Regions from separate parts of the Paenibacillus sp. FSL R7-0198 genome, predicted to be linked through region 2. Evidence: riboswitches for the same ligand, from Rfam matches in the RefSeq annotation. Region 2 holds a riboswitch; each other region holds the start of a gene.
The links. A riboswitch is a leader RNA that binds a small molecule or an ion and turns the genes downstream of it on or off. The one in region 2 is predicted to bind thiamine pyrophosphate.
Positions count from the first base shown of each region.

Region 1 (7,889 bases), 3.6 Mb from region 2:
AACATGACGCTGACTTTTCCGAGGTCGTTATTCACGAGAAGGTAGCCCAGACGCTCCAATGGATCGCTGAGTGTCATGCAGATGCCATTCTGGTCACGTGTACCCTGTTTGCGACAGTACTGGAGCAGGAAGCCACACAGGTCCCTGTGCCCGTGATCGGCATAGATGATCCGTTATTGCAGGAGATGCGGCGAGTAGCAGGAGATTACATCATAGCATTCACCAACCCTGCAACCATTGAAGGCACGATGGCACGGGTGAACCAGGCTTTACAGCAAGAGGATGAGAATGGGCAACTACACGTTGCCAAGACATATCAGACGGAAGCGGTATGCATCCCTGGGACATTTGAGTTGATTATGCGTGGAGATCAGCAAGGGTATCTCGAAGCGGTACGTGAAGGATTACAGCAGATTGCTGAGCAGTATTCGGGTAAAACGGTAGTGGCAGCCCAACTGTCTATGGCTCCCGCAGCTGCCCAGGTTACAGTAGATAGCGGGATTCCGATCCATAGCCCGCTGGCATTGCTTGCCGCGTATTTGGAGAAGAATTTGGGCCTGGCTCGATAGTAGTAGCGGGTTTGGAGTGAAATATTACAATCGCTAAAATCATGTGAAAACTACTATATTGCTTCCTTTTGCAAAATAAAAATGCTCTCGAACAAGAGCATTTCAAATGGTATAATCACTTTGTACAGCCAATTTGTGGTGGGAAATAGGCTTGCCTCCAGTGGGAGGTGATCCTATGAACTTCTCTTTTAACGACGTAATCGTGTTCGCGATGTTAATTATTGCGCTCCTGACATACATCGATCGTAAAAAGAAGTGACCCGCCACAGGTTGACGGCCTGACGGGTCACTTCATCTGAACTTGCTGCACTCGGAGGAATACCCACCGCAAATGCTGTGCAGGAGTAGCCATTGGCCTGGCTACTCTTATTGGTGTTTACTTACATTCATTTTATTAAACATCTGCTAGACAATCAACCATAATGCTGATAAAAAGTATCAGGAAGCTGATCAGTAAGATGAAGCAGACGACATAATAGCAGTATTCTCACCTACAAACGATGTCAGACTGCCCAGCTTGCGCTGTACCCGCTCCTAGGAACGTGTCCGATATTCCTCGGCCTTTTCCTGCATGCCCGCTGCTACAGCCTCATTCTCGGACAATCCTTTGTCCGCCGCAAAGGTACGAATGTCCTGCGTAATGCGCATGCTACAGAACTTCGGACCGCACATCGAGCAGAAATGAGCTTCCTTAGCCCCTTCTGCTGGCAGCGTCTCATCATGGTAGGACAGCGCACGTTCAGGGTCTAGCGACAGGTTGAACTGGTCCCTCCAGCGGAACTCGAAGCGCGCTTTGGACAATGCATCATCCCGGCGCTGGGCACGTGGATGGCCTTTTGCCAGATCGGCGGCATGAGCTGCGATCTTGTAGGCGATAACCCCTTCCCGCACATCATCCTTGTTAGGCAGGCCCAGATGTTCTTTTGGCGTAACATAACAGAGCATGGACGTGCCGAACCAACCAATCATGGCCGCACCAATGGCGGATGTGATGTGATCGTAACCCGGGGCAATGTCGGTCGTCAGCGGCCCAAGTGTGTAGAACGGTGCTTCTTTACAGATCTCCATCTGCAAGTCCACATTCTCCTTGATCTTATGCATCGGCACATGACCCGGGCCTTCGATCATCACCTGCACATCATGCTTCCATGCGATCTGCGTCAGTTCCCCAAGCGTAGCCAGTTCCGCCATCTGAGCTTCGTCATTGGCATCGTAGATACTGCCTGGACGAAGTCCATCTCCCAACGAAAACGCCACATCATACCTTTTCATAATCTCGCAGATTTCTTCAAAATGGGTGTACAAAAAATTCTCCTGATGATGTGCCAGACACCATGCTGCCATAATGGACCCACCGCGAGACACAATGCCTGTCATTCGCTTGGCGGTCATCGGGATATAACGCAGCAGTACACCTGCATGAATCGTAAAGTAGTCCACGCCCTGCTCTGCCTGCTCTATGAGTGTGTCACGGTACAACTCCCAGGTCAGCGCTTCCGCTTCGCCATTCACCTTCTCCAGCGCCTGATACAGCGGCACCGTACCAATCGGCACAGGTGAATTGCGGATGATCCATTCCCGGGTGGTATGAATGTTTTTGCCTGTGGACAGATCCATCACCGTATCCGATCCCCATCGTACCGCCCAGGTCATCTTCTCGACCTCTTCCTCGATGGAGGAAGATACTGCAGAGTTGCCGATGTTGGCATTGATTTTCACGTGAAAATGACGACCGATCAACATCGGCTCACTCTCCGGGTGATTGATGTTGGATGGCAGAATGGCCCGTCCACTCGCCAGCTCCTGCCGCACAAATTCCGGTTCCACGCCTTCACGAATGGCGGCAAACTCCATCTCTGCCGTAATGACTCCCTGCCTCGCGTAGTGCATCTGGGTCACACAGCGTCCTGTCTGTGCCCGTAGCGGTTTTCCACGCAATCCAGGGTACTCTTCGGCTCCCGCTCTCTTCCCTCCGTGCTTCAGTCCGTTATCCTCCGGTTTAACCGTACGGCCCTGATAAGCTTCAACATCGCCGCGCTCTGTGATCCATCGGGTGCGCAGGGCTGGCAGACCTGCACGGATATCCGCATGAAATGCGGGATCGGTCATCGGGCCGCTCGTATCGTAGACACGCAGCGGTTCGTTATGCTCCACCCCTTGGGGAGTATTCGTGTCATGAAGGGCTATCTCACGCTCCGGTACAGCAATGTCCGGCCGTGAGCCCTGAATGTAGACTTTGCGGCTGCCCGGAAAAGGCTGAACCCGTCCGGCCGCTCCTGTTTCTTTTCCCACCTGCTGACCGTTATGTTCCTGTTCCATCGCTTGTTGTCCCGTTTGGTTTCCTGTACTCATGTTCGCTTGTCTCCTCCTCAGTGTTCGTTCACTTGGTTTCATTGGTATCGTCATCAGCTCACTTACGCACCTGTCCCAAATCATCCAGAGCACAGAGAAGAAAGAGCGATCCTACACCAGACCAGAGGAGACATTATTTATGTACAGTTCACAACAGACGGAGGCTGCCACAGATCATCGATCTATAAGACTTCCCTCCTCATCCAAGCCCACTTCCGCAGGTTATCGAAAAAGAAGCCCATAAAATCCGCGCTATATCGCCCGTTCCCTGTATATAAAAAAGCCGGTCCCCGAAGGAACCGACTTTTATGTCCATCACCAATAATGCACCTTCAATCAGCTCCTTAACGGAGACTACAAGGGTCACATCATGAGGTGGTTGAGGTCATATCGCCGATTACTTCCCTACGCTGGTATGATCCAGATCAGGTGCAAAGGGTCCGGAATCTCATGCGATTCCGTCTCAGTCCGGACAATTCGGACTCCCCCAGTAACGTTAGTAAGTTGCGGCTTACATAAGCCGCCGTTCATATTCAATGAAGCTGGCTCCGTTGGGCCGTCCATTACAGAGTAGCGCAACCGGAACATAAAAACAACCTTTATATTCCAGAACACTAACTCAATTGGAGAAAAAACCTCACCTCAACATCAGGATAACATGAGCCCCATCTGCGTAGCAGCATCCTTCAACACAGGTGCGTATTCATGCAATGTCTCCTGCGAGAGTCGGCTGACAGGCCCTGAGACCGAGAGCGCAGCTGCAATATTGCCTCTGCGATCCATAATCGGTACAGATACCGCGGCAGCTCCCGGCTCACGTTCCTCATAACTCGTCGCATATCCGTTATCCCGGATATCTCCCATTTGCGCTAAATACACCGCGGGATCAATAAACACCGGCCATTCCGGGCCGTTCATCAGTTCTTCACGATCCTCGTCCGTGGCAAACGCCATCAAAACTTTGCTGGAAGCGCCCACAGACAGCGGGAGTCTAACACCAACGGGGGCGACTCGGCGAATCGCCTGATCACTTTGCACAGCCTGAATCCGTATCCGTTCACTCCCATCACGCAGGTACAGACTCACGGTCTCTCCCAATCGATCTCTCAGTCGCTCCATCGCAGGCAGCAGCAGAATAGCGGGATCATCACTGCGGGACATATGAGCTGACAGCTCCCAGATTCGGATGCCAAGTCGGTACTTCTCTGTTGCTGCATCACGGATCACGAACCCTCGATCCTCCAGCGTAGCCATCAAACGGTGCACTGTACTTTTGTGCAAGCCGATCTGGCTGGCAATTTCGGTGAGTCCCAGATCACTGCGTGTGGTAAAACATAATAATATATCCAGCGCCCGTTCCACAGCCCGGACGGTTAACTTGCGATCTTCCATGGCATAATGCCCTCCTCATGTTTCATCACATGAAACTTGGTTACATAAATTATATGAGAAACGGTCTCATCTGTAAACCAAAAAGAGCCAAAATCAAAATAGGCTAACCTGTAAATTTTTCCTTTTTATAAGACTTAATCCCCTGTAATTTACACACTAAGGTAATGTTACCCATATATCTTAAGAACTATATAACAATTGCGTAACAAATGCCCTCAATCAATTGACTTTGACTATACTGGAACATACGATAAAGATATATTACATTAAGATATCGCTCTGAAGCAGGCTCTGAAATAAACGCAATTCTCTTTTCATGTCGTTGTTATCTTCAACTGAACTTCAAAGGAGGGGCATTCATGTATCCAACATCCCAGAGCGAAGCCCCGCTGCATACAAAAGTGTCCGATCTGCCCTCTTCCCTATCACCGAGGCTGATTCGGTTCAAACATATTATCGTAGCGTTGCTGCTCTCCGTTGTATTTTTTCTACTGTTTTGTTTTATCGCACTGCATGGTTATATCGCATGGGTATTATCCAATCCTACTGTAGCACCGGTCTTCTCCAATCCAATGCAGGCCAAGAACATGAAGTATGAAGACATCACGTTCCCGGCAGCAGATGGCAGCCGGACGATGCAGGGATGGTATATACCTGCTGACAATGCTGCAAGCAAAACGATTATTTTCAGTCACGGCTATGGTGCCAATCGTGAAGAAACATGGGTACCCATGTATGACCTGGCACACTATGCCCATCAACTTGGGTTCAACGTGGTCATGTTCGATTATGGCTTCGCCTCACAGGTGAACAAAGCTGTAGCCACAGGTGGCAAAGCTGAGTCACAGCAATTGCTCGGTGCGATCCAGTTCGCCAAGCAACGTGGTGCGCAGGAACTGGTTGTCTGGGGCTTCTCGATGGGTGCCGGTACAGCGCTTCAGACTGGGCTGATTACACAGGAAGTGGATGCAATGATTCTGGACAGTACGTTCCTGCTTGAGCCGGATACGCTGTACCACAACATTCATAACCAGATCGATCTCCCGCGTCAGCCCACACTCGAGATCATGAATCTGTTGTTCCCTGTTCTGAATGGTACCGGATTGCAACAGATCCCGTATCAGGAAGTGAAAAAGGAAGATTATCCGTTCCCGATTTTCTTCATCCATGGTACAGAGGACGAGAAGGCGCCTTATCCAATTGCGGAGCAGCTCGCCGCCAACCAGACTAATCCGTATTCGGATGTATGGATTGTACAGGACGCGCATCATGAACTTATTTTCCGGGAGCATCCGAAAGAATATCTGCGCCGTGTCTCAACTTTCCTGAGTCATGTAACGAAGACAAGCAGTGACGATGTGCAAAACACGAATAGTGGAGAATAACCAAATTTCAATCATCGAATTTTTTCCAGAGCCCTCAGGGGCTCTTTTTTTTTGCAATCATAGGACAACAAGCTCGCGGAATATACTCTTGGGACGCATGAACAGATGGTCTGCATGTAATGAATTTCATCTGAAGGAGGTTCAACATAGATGAACTGGTATGGATATGGTCACCTACTGCCTCTGCGGACATTGGAGGAAATCCGTTTCTGGAAAGAGCAGGAGAAAGAACATACACTCGTCATTCGTGCCCTGGTTCCTGATCTGGAGCCCCCATACGTCAAGCTACTGGAGGAATGGGAGGCTACCTTTGCAAACAGTGAGCGAGTAGCCAATCAGCTTTTAAAACAACTATTGCCCGCAACCCACCCACCTGCTCCCTACATGGTTCGTTGTATCGATCAACTTGTGTTGGCAGCTCGGCAGCAATCGAGAGAGTTCATCAGACAGCTGTATGTTCTTCTGGAACAAAGTGCTGCTGTGCAAGCTGTTCCGCTTGCCAAAGTACTCATTCTGCATTTTATCCGCGAATCGGAATATTTTCTGGGCGTATTGGATACGCTTGGCCAACCTGGCATCTTGCGCGAAACGGATTCGGAGCCGTCACTTTTTCTGGAAAATGCGTTGCATACGTCAGAGTCAGGAAGCATCCATCGCCAAGCTTCAGAAGCTCCAACTTCTCCAGAGGGAAATGTAAATGCACCTGCCGCTTCAGCTCAGATCCAATCCGCAACCATTCAACCGCCTTCTACCGGAACAACACAAGCCACACCAAGCTCTACAGCACCTCCCGTAAAAGAGAAGCCGGTTCCCATCGGAGGACACACACTGCCGCCTCTCCCCTATGCGTACAATGCGCTGGAGCCACATATTGATGAGCTGACGATGCGTATCCATCATGACAAACACCATCAATCTTATGTGGACGGACTAAATGTAGCAGAGAAAAAGCTGGCGGAATCGCGAAAAAAGAATAACTTTGAACTCATCAAACATTGGGAACGTGAACTCGCCTTCAACGGGGCAGGCCACTACCTGCATACGATTTTCTGGACGATTATGAATCCTGCTGGCGGCGGCAAACCTTCCGGCATGCTTGCAGAGCAGATCAAGCGAGATTTCGGGAGTTATGAAGCGTTTAAGAATCAATTCACAGAAGCCGCGAACAAGGTGGAAGGCAGTGGCTGGGCGATGCTTGTCTGGAGCCCGAGAGCACATCGTTTGGAGATTTTGCAGGCGGAAAAACACCAGAACCTGTCCCAGTCCGATATCGTACCGCTCCTGCCACTGGATGTGTGGGAACATGCCTACTATCTGAAACATCAAAACGAACGCAAAAAGTATATCGAGGATTGGTGGAATGTTGTCTACTGGCCCGCTGTTGCCGAGCGTTACGAAACAGCACGCAAGTTGTTGTGGCCGCCTTATTAAGCTTGGGGTTAGATGGATTAGAGAAAAAAGAGATATCTCCAGCCGAATGACTGAAAGATATCTCTTTTGGGTGTATACAAAAAAGCAAGCCTCCTGTAAAAAGAGACTTGCTTGTATTTTGAGAGACTTCCTATTTCTAAATGTTCACTTAAGAAGCACAGCCCTCGCACGCCACATAGTTGTCGCCAACCTGTTTGCTAATGGAGATCAGATCGCCCAGCTTGATATCAGACTCATCTGTAAACTCCAGATCGGCTATACGTGCAACGATCAGTGCAGCAGCCTCTTCCTTGCTTGTTGCCATTTGGCTAAACTCGGATTTTTCGCCTGTTGATACAACCTCATATAAATACGTATATCTCAATGTGTCCATCCTAACACTCTCCTTCCGAAATCACATCATATCATCTCTATTAACCAATTCCAAGCCCTAGTAAAAAGTGTTAATCGTAGCGCAGCTTCATCTGCTCAGCTGTCAGGCGTACTTCTTCAGAGCCAACGCTAAGCACCCTGCTGGTCTCCGCCTGTGGATAGCGATCGCGCAGTGTTCGAACCAAAGCAGCAGTATATGCCGCAGCTGAAGGTACACCTGCCAATTCTTTCAGACTTGCCATCGTGCCGGGCTGAACATCAGGATACCCTTCACTCGCCCCACCTGCTGCATGCTGATAGAATTGTCGAACGTCCGCTGCCAGTTGATCTCCCTGACCTTCCACGATGATAAAAGCAGTAATAATATACGCCTTTGCCTGCCTGCGCT
Region 1 is NZ_JBBOCB010000001.1:4,410,193-4,418,081, reverse strand. Features, by position in the region: gene MKY87_RS19265 (hypothetical protein) at 1-569, shown strand, start outside; gene thiC (phosphomethylpyrimidine synthase ThiC) at 1,104-2,888, opposite strand; TPP riboswitch at 3,307-3,420, opposite strand; gene MKY87_RS19255 (IclR family transcriptional regulator) at 3,570-4,313, opposite strand; gene MKY87_RS19250 (alpha/beta hydrolase) at 4,673-5,698, shown strand; gene MKY87_RS19245 (Fe-Mn family superoxide dismutase) at 5,849-7,129, shown strand; gene MKY87_RS19240 (hypothetical protein) at 7,278-7,502, opposite strand; gene MKY87_RS19235 (lipoate--protein ligase family protein) at 7,573-7,889, opposite strand, start outside.
Region 1: linked by a shared signal. The riboswitch ahead of thiC (phosphomethylpyrimidine synthase ThiC) and the one ahead of MKY87_RS03170 (thiamine phosphate synthase) in region 2 are both predicted to bind thiamine pyrophosphate.

Region 2 (7,889 bases):
ACGTAACCACATCTTGTATGATCCAATTCGCGATGATCGAATGTTTGGTGCAATGGCTGAAGCGGATCTCAGGAAAGCTGAGGAAAAAACAGCATTGGATCAATCCGTGCTGGAAAGTGTAGAAATGAACCGAGGAGCTACATACGAAGAAGTCGCCAACGCGTTACAGCAGTTATCTCCCGTTCAGATGGACCTTGATACCCAGAATGAGACCATCACGCGCATTATGCAGAAACTTGAGGTGTATAACAAGCAATATGTACGTTGGTGGGAAATGATTATAGCCATTCTTATGGGTGGAGCTGGGTACTACATGCCCGTATGGCTCATGTTATTTCAGCGGAAAATGCGAAGGTTGGATATGCGACATGAAATCTACCAATTCCAGACAGTGATTTCCATTTTGCGTGAGATGGACCGGATGTCAGTCGAGGAGATATTGGAGTGGCTTAATCGATTTGCCGTCATTTTCAAACGCCCGCTGCAAAAATGTTTGTTGCATTTTGAACATGGACCAGAGCTTGCACTTGAACAATTAAAGGAAGAGGCGGGCTTGCCCGAGTTCCAGCGACTGGTTGATAAATTACAGCTTGCCCTTGGCAAAATCTCAATACGTGAAGCCTTCGATGATCTCGAGAGCATGATGGAATTTTATTTTGAACAACGCAAGCAGGAGTACAGCAAAATGATTGATGTCAAAGCATCATGGGGCAGAACCATCGGATTTACACCCATGTATGCCCTTATCTTTCTGTATCTGGTCATTCCATTGGTTGGTATGAGCTTCTTGCAGATGAACATTTATTATGAGCAAATTCAGAAACTGTAGCACAATTTATCTGTGTGACAGTCTGAAATAGTTTAATAACTTATAACTTGGGAGGATTTATCATGAACAATGCATCAAGCGCTTTAAAGGTGGCAGCAGGGATATTCTTAACAATCGCTCTGATCACAATTGTAGTTCTGTTGTTTATTTCGGCTCAGGAGGCAACCAAGACGGCCCAGAACAATTTTGCTGATATCCAAACCGAGTTGTCCCAAGCCGCATTTACGGTGTATGACGGAACAACCATCAGTGGATCACAGGTAACGAATGCGCTGCGTAAATACGCGGACAAAGATCAGTTCGGTATTCAAGTTATTACAGGTAAAAATAAAGCGGGTCAATGGTATGGCAATCAATTGAACATTTCACAGGATCTCAATAATGCCGACTACGGCTCGGTTATTGCTCCTGACGATAAAGTGGGGATTATTAACCAGACCATGAGTGAAAAAGACAATCAATATGTCAATCCAAGTGGTAAATTCAAAGCCATTATCGTAAAAGACCGTTCCAACGTGGTAAGAGGGCTGATCTTCCAGCAATCCTGACAGGAGTTGGTTTAACATGTCCCGGAATACCCAGCATCTCATGTTGTTTTGTACGGCGGTTGTCCTGTTTGTGACAGCCTGCCTGTACGGGCAACAGAATGTTAAGATCTTGTCTGCGGCCTTGACCGACAGAGTACAGACAACAGCAGGCATGGAAGGTCGGCTGACAACAACACTGCATACCAGCAATTCCTATCAATATAGTGGTGCGGAAGTGTTGCATACCGTGAGGCAGATGACAGGCACAGACATCCCTGTGGAGGTAGATGGAACTTCGTATGTGATCGATCCACTTGTCAGCAAAACAGCGACGATTCCTGTCCAGCTCGATGCCACCTACAGACCGGAGTTTATACGAAATGAAACTGGAGAACTGCTCAAGATTGTTTTTTGGAAGGAGACCAGTGTGAATTGATTAATGCCGCATCCAAGCTGCTTGCCGTATTGCTCGCAGTCCTTTTGCTCTATGTGTACCCAGCTGCTGAAACAGCCGATCGGCAGGATGATATAGCACGTATGACGGCTGTTCAGAATGTAACACGCTTTGTTGATGCTGTCCGAACGAAAGGATATATTTCACCTCGAATGTTGGCTGAGTTTGAGGAGCAACTGGCCCAGACGGGCAATCTGTATGAGGTGTCGATGGAACATTTGCATAAGAAATATGTACCTCATTATACAGACCCGATGGACCATAACAGTTTTAACGGGACCTATGAGGTAGTGCAGGATGGATATTATGCAGCTCAGATTCGAGAAAGACTATTCCCATCCTCAGGTGTGATACCGGTTGATGATCCTGGCCGAAGATATACGTTGACGACAGGGGATTTTTTCACCGTGACGCTCCAAAATACAAATCGTACACCTTCCATGCTCATCCGTGAATGGTTAAGTGGTACGGCTCAGGCTTCAGCGGTATTTGTAACATACGGAGGTATGGTCCTCAATGAAGATTACTGAGCTATCCATTGTATTCGTGCTGATCTTCTTCCCGCTCTTCTGGATCATCTCACTCCATACCCAAGATGCCGAAGAGGCTCAATATCTTGGTCATCGATACAGATCTGCACTTCAAACTGCAGTCATGGATGCAGGTGCAGTGATGCATCAGAATGAGAAACAAAATGATGAAGCAGGTTACGATTCAACCAAGTTTGTTAAAGCCGATAAGGAGCTTGCCTTGTTGACATTTACGCAGACGATGGCTTTGAATATGGGCATTCAGGATGATCCCGCAGCTATTCGAAACATGTTTAATTACATTCCTGCCGTAGTTATTCTGGATTATGATGGCTATTATATGTTTTCCACGGAAACAGAGATGACGGGTAACCTTGAAGATTCTTTCCGGCAAGTATGGAGCCCCAAGAAACCTTATACATATTCAGATTCTAATGGTAACAGTATTAACTTTACACTGGACGACTACGTATATGCCTATGACGCAAGCGCAGGGAAATGGATTGAAGGATTTCAAAAAGAACTGGCTTCAACCACACAGATTCCTTTACTTCAGGATACCCACGTATTTGAACAAGTTAGACGAAGTCGGATTGTGACTACTGTGCAGGATAATCTGGCTGATGTGATTAACCGCCATAATGAGTTTGCCAGAAAGAACGGTATTTCCTATACATTTACGATGCCCCTGATTGCCCAGGAAGATTGGTACAACTCCATAAATGATACAGGGATTATGGCTTTTATCCAAGGTATAGGTGTGGGTGACCAGAAGATCAACAATTACGCAATTGGTGGAGGCAGACTTGTGAAGAAAACGGCGATAGTAGGTGGGGTAGATCCTTTAACGGGTATCAAGTACTACTACCCCTCCACATGTGGTAATGGTTACCGTGCTGAAGAGGTGTTCACAGACGCGAGACAAGCAGCTGCACAAGGCTATTTCGAATATAAATGCTCTAACCGTTAGGGTACCCTGTATGACAAAATTATGGAAGAGGTTCCTGATATGTTTACATTACTTTCAGAAAAGACGGGACCTGTGCTAGAATAGGGTTTCGGAACAATCACAAAAGTAATGTCTAATAGATAGGAGCAACCTCATCTTATGAGTTTATTGTCAGTAGAGAACGTAAGTCACAATTTTGGAGATCGCACGTTATTTAAAAATGTATCGTTTCGTTTACTTGCCGGAGAGCGCGTAGGGCTTGTTGGTGCCAATGGTGTAGGTAAATCCACATTAATGAACATCCTTACCGGTAAATTGCTTAAAGATAGTGGAAAAGTGGAATGGACACCTAAGGTCCGTTATGGATATCTGGATCAGCACACGAAGCTTACGCCAGGTAAAACCATTCGTGACGTGCTTAAAGATGCATTCCTTCCGTTGCTTGAATTGGAAAAAGAAATGATGAATATTACGGACCAGATGGCAGATGCAGATCCAGATAAGCTGGAGCAGTTGCTGGAAGAGATGGGCGATATTCAGGAACAACTGGAACAGGGCGACTTTTATCTGATTGACGTAAAAGTGGAAGAGATGGCTAATGGTCTTGGTTTGTCCGCAATTGGTCTTGATCGGGATGTCGCAGCTCTAAGTGGTGGACAACGTACCAAGGTGCTGCTTGCCAAGCTTCTGCTCGAGAAACCTACAGCTCTGTTACTGGATGAGCCGACCAACTATCTGGATGTAGAGCATATTGAATGGCTGTCACGTTACCTGAAGGACTACCCGCACGCGTTCCTCTTAATCTCCCATGACACGGAATTCATGAATGAAGTCGTAAATGTCATTTATCATTTGGAATTTGCCAAATTAACGAGATATGCAGCGAACTATAACAAGTTCCTCGAGATGGCTGATATGAATAAAGCCCAGCATATTGATGCATACGAGAAGCAGCAAGAGTACATCAAGAAGCAGGAAGATTTCATTCAGCGTAACAAGGCACGTGCTTCAACTTCAGGTCGAGCGAAGAGTCGGGAGAAGCAGTTGGACAGAATTGAACGTATTGATCGCCCAGATGAAGCGGCCAAACCAACGTTCAAATTTAAGGATGCCCGTGCGAGCAGCAAAACGGTCTTTGAGGGCATTGATTTTGAAATTGGATATACGTATCCTTTGCTGCCTAAGATGACAATGACAATCGAACGTGGTGAGAAAATTGCCATCGTAGGTTGTAATGGTGTGGGTAAATCGACGCTGTTGAAAACCATCCTGGGAAAAATATCTCCACTCAGTGGAAAGACTTTCTTAGGAGATTATCTCGAAACGGCATATTTTGAGCAGGAGGTTCGTGCTGGGAATATCACGCCGATTGAGGATGTCTGGAATGAGTTTTCACATTTGACCCAAAATGAGGTCCGAGGTCATCTCGCTCGCTGTGGGTTGAAAAATGAGCACATTACTCGTCCGCTTAATATGCTGAGTGGTGGAGAACAAGCCAAGGTTCGTTTATGCAAACTCTTGATGCGTGAAAGCAACTGGATTCTATTTGATGAGCCGACGAACCATCTGGATGTCACAGCTAAAGCGGAGTTGCAGCGTGCTTTGAAAGAATTCAAGGGAACGGTGTTACTGGTATCTCATGAACCTGATTTCTACGAGGGTTGGGTTACCAAAACATGGAATGTCGAAGAATGGTCTGAGAAAAACTAGACGATTTAAGACAATGTTTAACAGAAATGACGGTGACAAAAAAATCCGTCTATGGTAACATAGGCTACAACTTCATATGAACACTAGGGGGGCCGCACGATGCGGCTGAGATGGAAGAATGCGATTCCGGACCCTTTGCACCTGATCTGGATCATACCAGCGTAGGGAAGTGGCGAGCGCGTTTCAGTGAATGACGTGAGCAAACGGCAACTCAAAAGGACCGTCTGCTTAACGAATTGAAACATGCAGTTGCGTGTATAACGTTATGGCTATAAGGTCTATAGCTTTATTGCACGAAATGAACTGTATGCTTCAGTCAGTCATCTGGTTCAATAATTAATACGCAGCCACTCCCCTACGGGAGTGGCTTTTTTTGTGTTTTCATAGCATTCACGCATGGAAGGAGAGGGATGGTACGGTAATTTCTCATGAACATGTACACAGATCATTTGAATTGCATGTTGTATCTACGGGTGCAGGGGATCAAGCATCTTTTGTAAAAGCTGCAAAGGACGTTTGGCCATCAGTGGACTATATTCATATACGAGAAAAACAACTCACATGGCAAGACAAGATCGATTGGGCTGAAAGTCTGCGCAGCGTTGGCGTTCCATCTTGTCGCATCGTTATCAATGGTTCAGAACTGCCTTTACAGAATGACATCTGTGGCGGTGTACATTGGGGGCAAGATGCGATACGCAACTGTAACCCTGCTGTCATGAGCAATGTGCAGCGCCTTCGTCTGGGTGTATCTGTTCATTCAATCGATGAGGCAAAAATCGCTGAAGAACGGGGAGCCGATTATCTTTTCTTCGGGCATGTCTACTCAACCAACAGTAAGCCTGATCTTGACCCCAGAGGATTACATGCTCTTGCTGAAGTGTGCAGGCGTGTCTCCATTCCTGTCATGGCGATTGGGGGTATCGGACCGGGAAACATTCACGTTATTCGCTCTGCAGGGGCACAGGGAGTCGCCGTGATCTCTAATGTATGGGCGAGCGAGTCACCGGATCGGGCGGCTGCATTATTAAGGCAGGCTATCGTTGCTACAGAAAGTCTGAGTCCCTGAATCAAGGAGATGAGAGGATGAAAGAGATCGTTATTGATAAACCGGATAAGTTTCATGCAGAAACGATTATTGTAGGTGGAGGCGTTGTTGGTTGTGCTATCGCTTATGAGCTTGCTTCCCGTGGACAGGATGTGCTGTTGCTGGAGCGTTCGGCGATTGCAGGAGGCACTTCTTGCGCGGCGGCTGGAATGCTGGCGGCAGACAGTGAGGATTTTGCTCATCCTTTGATGGCTAAGCTTGCCAGACAGAGTAGACAGTTACTTATCGAGCAACAGGTGCTAATGGCTACACTCAGTGAGGTAGAGACTGGCCTGCAATGCCAGGGATTCCTAACTCCTTTTCGTTCATACAGTGAATTAAGTAGTTATAAGGACAATCGGAAGTCTGCGTTGTCTGCTTCTGCTGATGAGGTATGGTGGGATCGTTCCGTTGTGCAACAGGAGGCATCATGGCTTAACAGAGATACGTATGGAGCCTACTACAGACCTTACGAGAGTGAGATTCTTCCAGTCCATCTAACGAAGGCATATGCTGAATCCGCTCAAGCATTTGGAGCACGGGTTATGGAGGACATACAGGATATACGTGTGCAAGCAAACGAACATGGCGTGCAGGGAATCACCACATCGATCGGTGAGATGAGATGTAAACATGTCATTATAGCGGCTGGATTACAGAGTGAAGAGTTGATGAGACATGTGAATCTGAGCATGCCTGTGTGGTCGGTAAAAGGAGAAATAGCCGCCGTTCAGTTCTCAGATGAACATGCTGGGTACAGACCTGACAGAACGGTGTATGCAGAGGATATCTATATTGTTCCCAAAGCTAATGGCGAAGTTTGGCTCGGGGCAACCAGTCTGCCAGGCAGAACCGATCTGAACGTTTCTGTACAGGGTGTTCAGAAGCTGCTAACAGCAGCTACCCACTGGGTGCCTGGGATGAAAGAAGCACAATTTATACGAGCGTGGGCAGGCGTAAGACCGGCAACTCCAGATGGATTGCCTTATATAGGTGCTTGCAAGAGTATAACAGGGCTGTTCGCCGCCTTTGGGCATTACCGCAACGGTATCTTGCTTAGTGCGATAACAGGAAGACTTATCGCTGAGTTGCTCGCTGGCAAAAGCTCAGAAGAACTCGGAATTGAGGCGCTGAGTCCGGAGCGATTGAACAGAAAGGGAGTGGTGCAGTGAATATCATCGTTAATGGTCAACGGATGGAGATTGAAGACAGATTGAATCGTGTGGATAAACTGCTTAAATCTTTTGATCTGCAAGTCAAGACTGTAGTTGTAGAGCTGAACAAGCATATTTTAACCCGTGAGTATCATGAAACGACGGCATTAAGAGAAGGCGATCGAATCGAGATTGTACATTTTGTAGGAGGCGGTTGATGATGTTGAACATTGGTAAATATACGTTTGAGTCCAGATTGTTGCTCGGAACAGGCAAGTTTTCGGATCTGGAAGTGCAAAGTCAGGCTGTGGAAGCATCTGAAACGGAAGTTTTAACCTTTGCTGTTCGTCGTCTGAATCTGGAGGAGCGCAACCAGAAGCATTTCCTGGATACATTGGATCTGGACAAATACACTCTTCTTCCGAATACGGCTGGAGCTTCCAATGCGGAAGAGGCGGTGCGAATTGCCGAGCTTGCGCGGGCTTCAGGACTTTGTGATATGATAAAAGTCGAAGTCATCGGAGATGGAATTACGCTACTCCCAGATCCGATTGAAACGTACAAGGCTTGCGAAAGTTTGCTTGAAAAGGGCTTCACGGTATTGCCTTATATTTCAGATGATGTCATTCTGGCCAAAAGGCTGCAATTG
Region 2 is NZ_JBBOCB010000001.1:771,634-779,522, reverse strand. Features, by position in the region: gene MKY87_RS03200 (hypothetical protein) at 1-829, shown strand, start outside; gene MKY87_RS03195 (hypothetical protein) at 892-1,377, shown strand; gene MKY87_RS03190 (hypothetical protein) at 1,394-1,792, shown strand; gene MKY87_RS03185 (hypothetical protein) at 1,789-2,340, shown strand; gene MKY87_RS03180 (hypothetical protein) at 2,327-3,310, shown strand; gene MKY87_RS03175 (ABC-F family ATP-binding cassette domain-containing protein) at 3,449-4,999, shown strand; TPP riboswitch at 5,075-5,184, shown strand; gene MKY87_RS03170 (thiamine phosphate synthase) at 5,373-6,068, shown strand; gene thiO (glycine oxidase ThiO) at 6,086-7,258, shown strand; gene thiS (sulfur carrier protein ThiS) at 7,255-7,458, shown strand; gene MKY87_RS03155 (thiazole synthase) at 7,461-7,889, shown strand, end outside.

Region 3 (7,889 bases), 3.4 Mb from region 2:
TGTCTCGCGTCTGTTCTTTTGTTAATGCTATTTCCATTTACAAACCAAATCTGGTCTGCATTTCTCATCATCTTGCTGCTTGGACTTGCGATGTCAGGTATTTTCTCCATTGCCCTTGTCTTCGCCAGTAAACTGCTGCCCGGAACTGAAGAATCCACACCCAGCATTTTGATTGCCTCAGGTGGAGTTGGCGGTGCCATTCTGCCTTTGACTACGGGATGGAGTCTTGATCATCTGGCGGTTAATCAATCTGCATGGATGCTTGCGATCTTTGCAGTTGGCCTGCTTGTCATTAGCGTAATCACGTATCAATGGCAGAACAAACATGTGGTGGATCCAGCGACTTAACAGTTATGTGTCGATGCAGTCCTGAGAATTAGAATTAGAAATAGAATACCTATTATAGAGATTGAGATGTCCACCGCCATGACCTGACGGTGGATATTTTGTTGTAGCGTTACTCTGTTCTAACGAACCTAACACACGCTATTCCCCTCCATTTCCGCATGTTTGAAATCTAACGAATCCTAAAGACGTTATTGTAGGTAATTATCTAAAATTCAAGGTCTCGTTGCAGTTTTTCTGCATAATAACACCCCTGAGATTCGTTAGATTTTTCATTCCCTAAAAACTGGCCTAATAAGGTGTCCTCGATTCGTTAGCGCTGTTATCATGGTGGAAAGTGTCCTATCTTTGCCTCGCTGATCACCTTTCATTAAAGGTGAAAATACGATCTATTCATTTGCACAAGATTGCCCAGGAAATACTTTGGGTCTGGGTGAATCACACACTTTTGTTAACGACAGGCATTACGGGCCCGTTATCCTTGATGAATTTACCAAATACATATCGGACGAGTGGCCCCAAAATGATCAATTGATATGGAAGCGCCAGGCTGAAGTTACGAGCGATTGTATGAAGGTACGTACGGAGTACGAATGACCCACTTAATTGATCCGCGAGATATGCCGAGATCATTCCATACATGGACATAATCAGTACCATGCCAATCACCATAAAAAATGACATAGCAAGCACACCCAAAATCTTGTTGGACTTGTCGAAGGGCAAGGAGAATGCAATCTTTCTCGCCACAGGGCCAACAATGAAAGACTCCACCAGAAACGCGATGACAAAACATAATATGAATTGAAGCAGTATCTCAAGCGGGGACATCTTGCCGAGTAACCCACTGTGCCATAGATTGAAGAACATCATGACCAAGACCATTCCTGTACACATCATTAATCCGAAAATAATTTGTTCCTTCTTGCTTGCTGGCAATTCTCTCATCCTCTCTGTTTACCTTCGTAATTATAGAGATGAGGAAACCCTCCACATAAGTGAACATTATGTGAACATTTATGGTTTTTTCAAATTAAAATCCGATTTGACAACCTCGTAGTACAGCCCTATGATATCCCTTAAAATGGTAGAGAATTTACTACATTTGGAGGAATATAATTATGAGTTTTCAAAAGCGCATTGACCACGTCGGCATTGCCGTTCGTGATCTGGATACTACGCTTCGTTTTTATACGGAGGTTGTTGGATTGGAACTGAAAGACCGGGTGACGCATACGAACGGTGTCATTCAGCTCGCCTTTCTCGGCTTCAATGGAAGTAACGAGACTGAGATTGAGTTAATTCAAGGATACAGCGACAAGCTGCCTTCCGAAGGTACGGTACACCATTTTGCGATCCATGTAGATGACCTTGATTCTGAGTACAAACGCATCCAAGCCACCAAAGCCGTATTTATTGATGGAGAGATTATTACACTGCCTAACGGTTACCGCTATTTCTTCATCTATGGACCTGAAAAGGAATGGATTGAGTTCTTCCAGCGCTAAGAATTGGAGTTGATTTCATGAACATTTTAATTACTGGCGCAGCCGGGAAAATTGGCCGGGACTTGTCCCAACACTTGTCAGAAGCATATCACCTGCGACTAACGGATTTGAATATCGGCAGACTGCATACGTATCAAGAAACCGACCATGAGATCATGACACTGGATGTGACAGACCCTGAAGCCTGTCAGCATGCTTGCGAAGGCATGGATGTGGTAGTACATCTGGCGGGAGACCCTTCCCCGAATGCCGGATTCTATGAATCGTTGTTGGACATCAATATCAAAGGTACATTTAATGTATTCCGTGCAGCTAAGGACCAAGGTGTGCAAAGAGTCATTCTGGCGAGCAGTGCACAGACGATTGAGGGGTATCCCATTGATGCTCAAGTCTATCCGGACATGCCAACACACCCACGGAATTTGTACGGGGTTAGCAAATGTTTTGGAGAATCGCTCGCTTCCTATTTTGCGTATACCGAGGGTTTACAAAGTGTTGCGATACGTATAGGTGCATATGATGATTTTCAACCGGACGGACCAGCGCTGGAAGCAAGGGATATGAGCGCGTATATTAGTCCGGCTGACTTGTGTGATTTGATGTTCAAAGCCATTACCGTTACCAATCTGGAGCCCTTCACCATACTGCATGGGATCTCGAATAATCGGTTTAAACGATTGAATCTGGAAACCACTCAGAAACAGGTAGGCTATGACCCAAAATCCGATGCTTTTGCACTCAGTCAGATTTCCTTATATGATTCGCCACGATAATTAATGAAAATAACACATCCAAACAGACCGTTATACATATGTATAACGGTCTGTTTGATAAGTTCATACGTGTCCCCATCCAGTTCCTGACTGGACACGTTCCACCTGCTGGCCTATAATTACACCTAGTAATGCCCGTAACTTCATAGTTTCCCAGGGGAGTCGGAATTGGCCGGCTGAGAGTGTATCCCACCAAGATACTAACCCTTAGACCTGATCTGGATCATGCCAGCGTAGGAATCGGAGTATATCGAAATGGCACAGCCCTATGGCTGAACGCCACCTCTCTAACGCCTGCACGCGTCCCGGATTACGGGACGCTTTTTTAATGTTCTTTTATATAGCCAGAGAGCTAAAAAAAGTGACGTTATCCAGATCTCAACTGGTATAAATCTGTCGATTTATGCAAGATGATTGGATATGAAGCCAAGGAGTACCCCGTGCCACTCGGCCGGACATACCGAAGGAGAGAATCACAGATGAAATGGCGTAAAACAATGGGACTGCTGCTCTTGTGTGTACTGCTGGTGACTGTAGCCGCATGTGGCGGTAAAGAAGCCGCCCCCGTAGAGCAGAACGGCAACACAAATACAGAAAGCAGTAACGAAGGTGGCACTGCCGCCTTAAAGGATATTAAAGTGGTGCTCGACTGGACACCAAATACGAATCATACCGGCCTGTATGCGGCTGTAGATCAAGGTTTTTACAAGGCCGAAGGCTTAAACGTGGAGATTGTACAACCAGGTGCCGGTGGCGCGGATACGATGGTTGCATCGAACGAAGTGCCTTTTGGCGTAAGTTATCAGGAGAGTGTAACTCAAGCCCGTACACAGGGTGTTCCTCTCGTCTCCATCGCAGCAGTTATTCAGCATAATACATCCGGGTTCGCTGCTCCGGCGGATCGGAATATCAAATCACCGAAAGATTTTGAAGGTAAAACCTATGGCGGTTGGGGTTCCCCAGTCGAAGAAGCCGTGATGCAATCCATTATGGAAGGCGACGGAGCAGATGTATCCAAAGTGAAAAACATTAACATGGGTGACGCTGACTTTTTCACCGCAGTGAAACGGGACATTGATTTCGCGTGGATTTTCTACGCTTGGACGGGGATTGAAGCCGAATTGCGCGGAGAACCAATCGACATGTTATATGTGAAGGATTATTCAGATGCATTGGATTACTACACGCCTGTCCTCGTAACAAACGAGCAGACGATCCAAAACGACCCTGAGCTGGTGAAAGCATTTCTGAAAGCCACTTCCGAAGGATATCAATATGCCATTGATCATCCCGAAGACGCAGCGAACATTCTGATCAAGGCTGTACCGGATCTGGACAAGGAATTGGTCCTGGCAAGCCAGAAATGGCTTAGTCCAAAGTACACAGATGACGCCCCGCGCTGGGGTGAGCAAAAGCAGGAAGTATGGCAGAATTACACCGACTGGATGTTTAGCAAAAAACTGCTCGATGAACAGATCGATGTAAGCAAGGCATATACAAACGCGTTTTTACCCCAATAAAAATTGCTTAAGTTTAACTTTTTACACAAGAACGAAGAGTGCAGAACCCATCTGAAGAAACAAAGTGTTCGCCTTTATCCCCGGATTTCCCCATTGAAAATGGATTCAAGAAATCTGGGGATAACAGCGATCGGAAGAGGGTACTGCAATCGGAGTGATAAGTGTAAACCTGGTTCAATTCATGCAATTTATCACGAAAGGAGCCGTGATCTCTCATGGCAAGCACACTACTTAGCATTCAGGTTATTCCCAAAACGCCAAATGGCGAGAATTCTTATCCTTACGTAGATCGCGCCATTGAAGTTATTCAGCAATCCGGCCTGAAATATCAGGTGAACGCGCTCGACACCACGATGGAGGGAGAACTGGAGGAACTGCTCGAGGTTGTCCGTAAAATGCACGAGGTACTTGTGGAGGCTGGTAGCCCAAGCATCATCTCCCAGATCAAAATCGCCCATAGCCCTGCTGGCTTCAGCATGGATACCCTGACGGAGAAGTATCGCTAATGCATGCCTATTTCAAAAGTGTATGGCCGCCCATTGTGGCGGTTATTCTCTTTATAGCGATATGGCAGGGAGCCGTCTCCCTCTTCCATATTGAGAAATGGATGCTGCCTGCACCATCCGACATCGCCCGCGAAGCGGCAACCCAGGCCGAGCGGCTTGGCATGCACGCTTCCGCAACCATTCAGTTAACCCTGATCGGATTCGCGGCCGGCACCGCGGTTGGATTATTAATTGCGATGGTGCTGCATTTGGTCCCTTTTCTCAAGTCGGCCCTGTATCCTTTACTTATTCTTAGTCAAAATATCCCAACCATCGCGCTCGCGCCGCTCCTGTTAATCTGGTTCGGATTCGGGCTGTTGCCCAAGCTGATTACGATCATCCTGGTATGTTTCTTCCCCGTTGCAGTGGCGGCCATGGATGGCTTGACCCGTACTGACGCCGCGATGATGAACTATATGCGCATGGCTGGTGCGAAACGTCACCATATCTTCTGGAAGCTGGAGCTCCCCCATGCGCTGCCATCCGTGTTCTCCGGTGTCAAAATTGCCGCTACCTATAGCGTGATGGGTGCCATCATCGCCGAATGGATTGGTGCAGACAAGGGTATTGGTTATTATATGATGCTGCAAAAGTCGGCTTATCGCACGGATCGCCTATTCGTGGCGATCATGATTATTGTCGCGCTCAGCTTGCTGCTCTTCCTGTTCATTGCCCTGCTGGAGAAGCTACTCGTGCGCTGGCGGCCACAGAAGCGATAATAAAGAAGTAATCTGTATATTAGGAAGTGATGACCATATGAATCGGCAACAGGACGAACAAGTCCAGCCTGGACGAGGAGCAAGTGTAGTGGAGCCAACGCACGGTGAAAAGTTAAACTCGGCTACGCCTAATCGACCTGCCAATACGACTCCTGCTTCGGTTCCACCTGCACTGGACGTTGTTAATGTTCATGCATCATTCCGTGAACGGCGGAGCAGGTTACCGGTTCTGAACGGCCTGTCCCTGACTGTGGAGCAAGGCGAGTTTGTCGCTATCGTTGGACCATCCGGCTGTGGCAAAAGCACCCTGTTCCACATCATCGGCGGTCTGCTGAAGCCACAGGAAGGCCAAGTGCTTATGAACGGTCAGAATGTAACGGGACAACGTGGCAAGATTAGTTATATGCCTCAACAACCCGCTCTTTTCCCTTGGCGTACCATTGAAGATAATGTACTACTTGCTGGTGAAGTAGCTTCAAGCGCTCCTCCTCGGGCTGAAGCTCTTGCGGAAGCTCGTAAGTGGTTAAGCAGCGTGGGTCTTGCCGGGTTTGAGCAAGCATACCCTCATATGCTGTCTGGCGGAATGCAGCAGCGTGCTGCATTTCTGCGTGCCCTGCTCAGTCCGCAGGAACTCATGCTGCTGGACGAACCTTTCAGCGCGCTGGATGCACTGACACGTAGCGACATGCAACGCTGGCTGCTCGATATCTGGGAACAGAACCGCCGCTCGGTGCTGTTCATCACCCATAATATCGAAGAAGCACTGCTGCTTGCGGATCGGGTCTATGTGTTATCCAACCGACCTGCAACAGTGTTGCACGAGGTACATGTTCCTTTTGATCGCCCAAGACGAGAAGAAATTACGGAGGAATCCGCTTTTCTGGAGCGTAAACGGCAGATTGCACAGTGGATGAGAGAAGAACAGCAGAAAGCCCGCCTATCTTGATAGCGCGGGTTTTTAAGTTATTATTTTCCTTTAATGGGTGATCCACCACAATGAATTCTGCGTAACATAGTTAGAATATAAATGAACACAAGGAGGAATTCCCTCGTGCATTCTCAAGCTTTTGCACCATTAATTGATGCTCATATTCACTTCGATCAGTATACCCCTGACGAACAACGCGAGATGCTGCTATCTTTCCCGTCTCAGCAGGTCGAAGCCGTCATAGCCGTGTCCATGAATCTCGCTTCTGCCCAGGCCAATCTGGAGCTTGCAAAACAACATCCACGCACCATCTATCCAGCCTTCGGTTTCCATCCAGAACAGGAACTGCCGTCCGCTGAAGAAATGGACCTGTTCTTCCAATGGATCGAGAAGCATATGGGACAAGCCATAGCAATAGGAGAAGTCGGCCTTCCCTATTACAACCGTCTGGAAGCGGAACAGGCAGGGCAGCGCTTCGATCAGAGCGGGTATATCAAGCTGCTTGAACGTTTCATCCAACTTGCCAAAAAGCATAACAAACCACTTGTCCTTCATGCGGTATACGATGATGCAGATATCGTCTGTGATCTGCTGGAGCAATATCAGTTCCGACGCGCCCATTTCCATTGGTTCAAAGGATCCCGCGAAACGGTACGGCGTATGGCTGACAATGGTTATTTCATCTCTTTCACGCCGGATATTCGGTATGAAGAAGAGATTCGTGAACTCGCCCGGCAATATCCATCAGAACAAGTGATGGCCGAGACCGACGGACCTTGGCCCTTCGAAGGGCCATTTCAGGGACGAATGACACACCCGGCCATGACCAGACAGGTCATCCAGGCATGGAGTGAAATCACTGGCATGGGAACCGAGCGGGCCGCCCGTCTCTTTTATCAGAACACAAAGCGTTTCTATGGCTTAACTTAAGTACCAGCTGGTAGCAGCAAGCACTCTCGCTTGCCCTGCCAACACAGCACTTTACAACAAAGCACAAAGAAGCCAGTCGGTTTCGCTCCGACTGACTTCTAATTTACTATATAACTTAACGCTTCAAGAATCCTTTGCCTTCCAGGAACGGTCTCACTTGCAACCTTGTCGGCTCAGTCAGGCGCTTCGCCATCAGTTCGGACCATGGAGTTGTTCGTTCACCGTTAGTCCGTTCTTTCATGTACGCCGTCGTTGTCTCATCATACTGCTCAACACCTTTGATGCTCTGCTCGGCATTATAACGATTACGATGCAGGACTGCATCCAGTGGCAGACGCGGGCGAATTCCCGTTTCCTGATCTGCAACACCAATACACATGCCATACACCGGATATACTCCTTCCGGCAAACCCAGCAACTCGGCTACTTCCTCAATTCGGGTACGAAGCCCGCCAATATATACGATTCCGAACCCTAGTGACTCCGCTGCAAGAGCGGCGTTCTGGGAAGCAAGTGCAGCATCAATCGTAGCTACCATGAAATTCTCGGTTGAATCGGCATACGATTCCTTCTCGGGAAGATGACGTTTCGCAGCATCACTCAGCCGATACAGATCAGCAC
Region 3 is NZ_JBBOCB010000001.1:4,170,898-4,178,786, reverse strand. Features, by position in the region: gene MKY87_RS18215 (MFS transporter) at 1-348, shown strand, start outside; gene MKY87_RS18210 (hypothetical protein) at 784-1,293, opposite strand; gene MKY87_RS18205 (VOC family protein) at 1,467-1,853, shown strand; gene MKY87_RS18200 (NAD-dependent epimerase/dehydratase family protein) at 1,871-2,626, shown strand; TPP riboswitch at 2,772-2,884, shown strand; gene MKY87_RS18195 (ABC transporter substrate-binding protein) at 3,106-4,146, shown strand; gene MKY87_RS18190 (thiamine-binding protein) at 4,362-4,652, shown strand; gene MKY87_RS18185 (ABC transporter permease) at 4,652-5,410, shown strand; gene MKY87_RS18180 (ABC transporter ATP-binding protein) at 5,448-6,356, shown strand; gene MKY87_RS18175 (TatD family hydrolase) at 6,438-7,268, shown strand; gene nfsA (oxygen-insensitive NADPH nitroreductase) at 7,384-7,889, opposite strand, start outside.
Region 3: linked by a shared signal. The riboswitch ahead of MKY87_RS18195 (ABC transporter substrate-binding protein) and the one ahead of MKY87_RS03170 (thiamine phosphate synthase) in region 2 are both predicted to bind thiamine pyrophosphate.